Linked DNA regions of Aromatoleum petrolei. The protein of the gene in region 1 interacts with the protein of each later gene in a pairwise test. Links are inferred from orthologs where the notes say so. Each region holds a gene or a part of one and is shown in the gene's direction. Other genes may lie near its edges. The genes, in order: uvrB and uvrA.

Region 1 (3,249 bases):
GGCATGTAGCACGACGACCGAGCCCGGGGCAAGCTGTTCGAGCTTGGCTTTCATGCCCGCGAAATTCACGCCGCGGGTGCTCGGTTCGTAATACGGATAGTTCTCGACCGGGAAGCCGGCAGACTCGAACAGCGCGCGGTGGTTTTCCCAGCTGGGGTCGGAGATATATACGGTTGCTCCCGGGAGCAGGCGCTTGATGTAGTCGGCGCCGACCTTCAGGGCACCGGTGCCGCCCAGCGCCTGAACGGTGACAACCTGGCCGTTGGCGATGAGGTGCGAATCCTTGCCGAAGAGCAGGTTCTGCACGGCGGTGTTGTATGCGGCGGGGCCTTCGATCGGCTGGTAGCCGCGCGGCGGCATTGCTTCGAGGCGCGCCTTTTCGGCCGTCCTGACGGCTGCGAGCAGCGGAATCTTGCCGTTGTCGTCGTAGTAGACGCCGACGCCGAGGTTCACCTTGTCGGTGCGCGCATCGGCGTTGAACGCCTCGTTCAGTCCGAGGATCGGGTCACGGGGCGCCATCTCGACGGCGGCGAAGATCGAAGCGGGCATAAAACAACTCCATGTTGCGCGGGAGGCGCGGAGGACTGAACCTGGCGCGTTGGTACCGGTCCATCAGCCGTGCCTTGTGCCGCATTTTGCGAAATAATGCGTGTTTGCCAGGTCCTGTCCCATCTGTTTCGGCAGTCGGGCAAGCGCTTGAAACAAGCCGGAAATTCTAGCATGACGAGTACGACGGGCAGTGTTCCGGTGGTCACTTTCGAAGGGAGTCCTTTCAGGCTCCATCAGCCCTTTGCGCCCGCCGGCGATCAGCCGGTCGCGATCGATCTGCTGACCGAGGGCTTGTCGGACGGTCTGATGTTCCAGACTCTGCTCGGCGTGACCGGCTCGGGTAAGACCTACACGATGGCAAACGTGATCGCGCGCTGCGGCAGGCCCGCCCTGATACTGGCGCCGAACAAGACACTTGCCGCGCAGCTGTACGCCGAATTCCGGGAGTTTTTTCCCGAGAATGCGGTCGAGTACTTCGTTTCCTACTACGATTACTATCAGCCGGAAGCCTACGTGCCGTCGCGCGATCTCTTCATCGAGAAGGATTCGAGCATCAACGAGCACATCGAGCAGATGCGCCTGTCGGCGACCAAGAGCCTGATGGAGCGGCGAGACGTCGTAATCGTCGCGACGGTGTCGTGCATCTACGGTATCGGCGATCCGGTCGATTACCACGCGATGATCCTGCACTTGCGCGAGGGCGAACGGATTGCTCATCGGGACCTCGTGCAGCGGCTCGTGGCGATGCAGTACACGCGCTCCGACATCGACTTCCGACGGGGAACCTTCCGCGTCCGCGGTGACGTCATTGACGTGTTTCCGGCGGAAAATGCGGAGTATGCGGTGCGGATCGAGATGTTCGACGACGAGATCGAACACCTCACGCTGTTCGATCCTCTTACCGGGCACCTCAAGCAGAAGCTTGTCCGCTTCACCGTTTACCCGTCCAGCCACTATGTCACGCCGCGCGCGACGGTGCTGCAGGCGATCGAGGCCATCAAGGAGGAACTGCGCGATCGTGTCAGCTACTTTCAGCGCTCGGCCAAGCTGGTGGAGGCGCAACGCATCGAGCAGCGCACGCGTTTCGATCTGGAAATGCTCAACGAGATGGGGTTCTGCAAGGGCATCGAGAACTACTCGCGCCATTTGTCGGGGCGCGGGCCGGGCGAGCCGCCGCCGACGCTGATCGACTATCTGCCGCCGGATGCCTTGCTGTTCGTCGACGAGTCCCACGTGGCGATTCCGCAGGTGGGGGGCATGTACAAGGGGGATCGTTCGCGCAAGGAGAATCTTGTCGAATACGGTTTCCGCCTGCCTTCGGCACTCGATAACCGGCCGCTGAAGTTCGAGGAGTTCGAGCGCCTGATGCCTCAGACAATCTTCGTCTCGGCGACGCCGGCCGACTACGAGGCGACGCATCAGGGGCAGGTCGTCGAGCAGGTTGTGCGCCCGACGGGGCTGATCGACCCCGCCGTCGAAGTGCGGCCCGCGAGCACGCAGGTCGACGATCTGCTGTCCGAGGCGAAGCGCCGAATCGCCGTGGGGGAACGCGTGCTGGTCACGACGCTGACGAAGCGGATGGCCGAAGATCTCACCGATTACCTTGCCGAGAACGGCATCCGCGTGCGCTATCTGCACTCGGATATCGATACCGTCGAGCGTGTCGAGATCATCCGCGACCTGCGTCTCGGGGAGTTCGATGTGCTGGTGGGCATCAACCTGCTGCGCGAAGGCCTGGATATTCCCGAGGTGTCGCTCGTGACAATTCTCGATGCCGACAAGGAGGGCTTTCTGCGTTCGGAGCGCTCGCTGATCCAGACGATCGGGCGGGCTGCACGGCATATCCACGGCCGTGCCATCCTGTATGCGGACGTGGTGACACGCTCGATGCGCGCCGCAATGGAGGAGACGGATCGGCGTCGGGCGAAGCAGCTCGCATTCAACGCCGAGCACGGGATCGTCCCCAAGACCGTGAGCAAACGCATCAAGGACATCATCGATGGTGTTTACTCGAGCAGCGACGAGCGCAATGCGACGGTAGCGCAGGAGGCGCGGGCCGAATATTTTGCGATGGACGAGAAGGCCGTTGCGAAGGCGATACGCAAACTTGAGAAGGAAATGCAGGAGCATGCGCGCAACCTCGAATTCGAAAAGGCTGCGGCTGCCCGCGATGAGTTGTTCCGGCTGCGTCAGCGTGCGTTTGGCGCGGATCAGCACGGGACGGAGTGAGAGGTGAGCTCGTGACCAGAATCCTGTTCGTCTGTACCGGCAATATTTGTAGGTCGCCTACCGCTGAAGGGGTGGCACGCCACGCAATTCGTGCGGCGGGGCTTGAGGGTGTCATCGAGGTCGAGTCGGCCGGGACACACGGCTATCACGTGGGCGAGGCACCCGATCCGCGCACGCGCAAGGCGGCCGAAAAGCGCGGCTATGATCTGTCGATGCTGCGGGCGCGCAAGCTTGAACCAGGGGATTTCGAGACCTTCGATCTGTTGCTCGCGATGGATGGGGGGCATCTTGAGATCATGGAGCGCAGTTGCCCCGACGCGCATCGCGACAAGGTCAGGCTCTTCATGAGCTACGCACGCCGCTTCAATGCTGAGGAGGTGCCGGACCCCTACTATGGCGGCGATCGGGGCTTCGATCTGGTGCTCGACTACTGCGAAGATGCGGTCGGAGGGCTGCTCGACGCCTTGCAGC
Region 2 (3,654 bases), 990 kb from region 1 along the record:
GCCAATCGCATTATACAGAAGCGGCGCCGCCACCATCGACAGCGCGAACACCAGCCCGATGCTGGAGCCGATCATCGCCATCACCTTGGTGCGGTGCTGGTCGCGCGTCAGATCCGCCGCGAGCGCGGTGACCGCCGCCGAGATCGCGCCGGCGCCCTGCAGCACCCGCCCCGCGATCACCGTCCCGATGTCGCTGGCGACCGCCGCGACGGCGCTGCCGATCACGAACAGCACGAGTCCGAACACGATCACCGGCTTGCGCCCGAAGCGGTCCGAGGCCACGCCGTAGGCCATCTGCAGAAAGGCCTGCGTCAGCCCGTAGGCACCGATCGCCAACCCGACCAGGGTCAGGTTGTCACCCCCGGGAAGCTGATGCGCGTGCACCGAGAACACCGGCAGGATCAGGAACAGCCCGAGCATGCGCAGCGCGAAGATCGCCGCAAGGCTCGCGCCCGCCCGGCGTTCTGCGGGGGTCATCGGATCGTGCTCGGGTCGGGCCATCGTTCTCAGGGCTGAAACAAAACGGCGATTCTAGCACCCGTCGCCCGCCGGTTTGGCTTGCGTCGACGTTCTCTCGTATAGTGGCGCGTTACCCTTCGTCAGCCCGCCCCATGGACGAAATCCGCATTCGCGGCGCCCGCACCCACAATCTCAAGAACATCAGCCTCGAGCTGCCGCGCAACCGGCTGACCGTGATCACCGGGCTGTCCGGCTCCGGCAAGTCCTCGCTCGCCTTCGACACGCTCTACGCCGAAGGCCAGCGCCGCTACGTCGAATCCCTGTCGGCCTACGCACGCCAGTTCCTGCAGCTGATGGAGAAACCGGACGTCGACCTGATCGAGGGTCTGTCGCCCGCGATCTCGATCGAGCAGAAAGCCACCAGCCACAACCCGCGCTCCACGGTCGGCACGATCACCGAGATCCACGACTACCTGCGCCTGCTCTACGCGCGCGCCGGCACCCCCCACTGCCCCGACCATCCCGAGCACCCGCTGGAGGCGCAGACCGTTTCGCAGATGGTCGACCACGTCCTCGCCCTGCCCGAAGACACGCGCCTGATGATCCTCGCGCCCGTCGTCGCCCACCGCAAGGGCGAGCAGAGCGACCTCTTCGCCGACCTTCGCGCGCAGGGCTTCGTGCGCGTGCGCGTCGATGGCCGCATCGCCGAACTCGACGCCATGCCCGCGCTCGAAAAGGGCCGCCGCCACACCGTCGAAGTCGTCATCGACCGCCTCAAGGTCCGCGCCGACCAGCGCGGCCGCATCGCCGAATCCTTCGAGACCGCGCTGACCCACGCCGACGGCCGCGCCATCGCGGTCGAGATGGACACCGGCACCGAACACCTCTTCTCCGCCCGCTTCGCCTGCCCGGTGTGCAGCTACGCGCTCGCCGAACTCGAGCCGCGCCTCTTCTCGTTCAACAACCCCGCAGGCGCCTGCCCCAAGTGCGACGGCCTCGGCCAGGTCGAATTCTTCGATCCCGCCCGCGTCGTCGCCCACCCCGAGCTCTCGCTCGCCGCCGGCGCGATCCGCGGCTGGGACCGCCGCAACCAGTTCTACTTCCAGATGCTCGCAAGCCTCGCCGACCACTACGGCTTCGACATCGACACCCCGTTCGGCGAATTGCCCGACGAGGTCCGGCAGGTCGTGCTGCACGGCTCCGGCCGCCACAAGATCGCCTTCCGCTACCTCTCCGACGCCGGACGCATGGTCGCCAAGGAACACCCCTTCGAAGGCATCGTCCCCAACCTCGACCGCCGCTACCGCGAGACCGACTCCACCGCCGTGCGCGAGGAGCTCGCCAAGCTCCGCGCCACGCAGGCCTGTCCGAGCTGCCACGGCACACGCCTGCGCACCGAGGCGCGCCATGTGCTCATCGGCGACCGCTCGCTGCACGAAGTCAGCCGCATGCCGCTGGGCGAATGCAAGGCCTTCTTCGACGGCCTCGCTCTTGCCGGCCACCGCGGCCTCGTCGCGGCCAAGATCGTCAAGGAGATCTCCGACCGGATCAGCTTCCTGATCAACGTCGGCCTCGACTACCTCTCGCTCGACCGCTCCGCCGACACCCTTTCCGGCGGCGAAGCGCAGCGCATCCGCCTCGCCAGCCAGATCGGCTCCGGCCTCACCGGCGTCATGTACGTCCTCGACGAGCCCTCCATCGGCCTGCACCAGCGCGACAACGACCGCCTGCTCGGCACGCTGCGTCAGCTGCGCGACCTCGGCAACACCGTCATCGTCGTCGAGCACGACGAAGACGCCATCCGCTGCGCCGACTACGTGGTGGACATGGGTCCCGGCGCCGGCGTGCACGGCGGCGAGATCGTCGCGCGCGGCACCCCGGCCGAGATCGTCGCGAGCGACGCGTCGCTCACCGGCGCCTACCTCGCCGGCCGCTACACCATTCCCGTCCCGAGACGCCGCTCCGCCCCCGATCCCGAACGCCACCTGCGACTCGAGGGCTGCACCGGCAACAATCTCAAGAATGTCGAACTGACCATCCCTGTCGGCCTGTTCACCTGCATCACCGGCGTCTCCGGCTCAGGCAAATCGACTCTCATCAACGACACCCTGTACGCGCTCGCCGCCCGGCACCTCTACGGCTCGACCACGGAACCTGCCCCGTTCAGCGCCGTGCACGGCCTCGACCACTTCGACAAGGTCATCAACGTCGACCAGAGCCCCATCGGCCGCACCCCGCGCTCCAACCCCGCGACCTACACCGGCCTGCTGACGCCCGTGCGCGAACTCTTCGCCGGCGTCCCGGACGCACGCGCGCGCGGCTACGGCCCCGGCCGCTTCTCCTTCAACGTCAAGGGAGGCCGCTGCGAAGCCTGCCAGGGCGACGGCATGATCAAGGTGGAAATGCACTTCCTGCCCGACATGTACGTCCCCTGCGACGTGTGTCACGGCAAACGCTACAACCGCGAGACGCTGGAGATCCGCTACAAGGGCAAGACCATCTACGAGGTGCTCGACATGACGGTCGAGAACGCCCTCGAATTCTTCCGCGCTGTCCCGACCGTCGCGCGCAAGCTCGAAACGCTGATGGACGTCGGCCTCGGCTACATCCGCCTGGGCCAGAGCGCCACCACGCTGTCCGGCGGCGAAGCCCAGCGCGTCAAGCTCGCGCTGGAGCTCTCCAAGCGCGACACCGGCCGCACCCTCTATATCCTCGACGAACCCACCACCGGCCTGCACTTCCGCGACATCGAACTCCTGCTCGGCGTACTCCACCGCCTGCGCGACCACGGGAACACCATCGTCGTCATCGAGCACAACCTCGACGTCATCAAGACCGCCGACTGGCTGGTAGACCTCGGCCCCGAAGGGGGCGACCGCGGTGGCCGCATCCTGTGCAGCGGCCCGCCCGAAGCGCTCGCTGCCCACCCCGACAGCCACACCGGCCGCTACCTCAAACGGATGCTTGCCCCACCGTCATGCGCCTGAATACAGCAACGTGGGTATTCGCGCTTACAATTTGAAGCGAAACCACCGCGAGTATTCCGGACAATACGGCGACCGCCGCGAGGCGCCGCCCGCAAAATCAAGGAGAAGCTCATGCCCGCAGTCCCGAATGACGTACAGGCCGTCTTCCTCGACCGCATCGAACGTCGCGTCAAGATCCTGAAGACCCTTCTGGACGCCGGCCTGGGCG

Evidence for each region.
Region 2: the proteins of uvrB (region 1) and uvrA interact in binary tests that used the Escherichia coli proteins (3 or more experiments, as listed by UniProt). The link is inferred for Aromatoleum petrolei from one-to-one orthologs.

Annotation. Positions count from the first base shown.
Region 1 is NZ_CP059560.1:1,081,671-1,084,919, reverse strand. Bases 318-3,249 are described here. They hold uvrB (excinuclease ABC subunit UvrB), read left to right. Parts: upstream 318-720; coding sequence 721-2,778; downstream 2,779-3,249. Other genes in these bases: ToN1_RS04910 (low molecular weight protein-tyrosine-phosphatase), read left to right, coding at 2,790-3,249; ToN1_RS04920 (amino acid aminotransferase), read right to left, coding at 318-549. Also shown: more of ToN1_RS04920, read right to left, coding at 1-317. UniProt on the Escherichia coli protein: The UvrABC repair system catalyzes the recognition and processing of DNA lesions. A damage recognition complex composed of 2 UvrA and 2 UvrB subunits scans DNA for abnormalities.
Region 2 is NZ_CP059560.1:2,070,137-2,073,790, forward strand. Bases 310-3,646 are described here. They hold uvrA (excinuclease ABC subunit UvrA), read left to right. Parts: upstream 310-611; coding sequence 612-3,446; downstream 3,447-3,646. Other genes in these bases: ToN1_RS09430 (MFS transporter), read right to left, coding at 310-477; ToN1_RS09440 (hypothetical protein), read left to right, coding at 3,558-3,646. In the rest of the region: more of ToN1_RS09430, read right to left, coding at 1-309; more of ToN1_RS09440, read left to right, coding at 3,647-3,654. UniProt on the Escherichia coli protein: The UvrABC repair system catalyzes the recognition and processing of DNA lesions. UvrA is an ATPase and a DNA-binding protein. A damage recognition complex composed of 2 UvrA and 2 UvrB subunits scans DNA for abnormalities.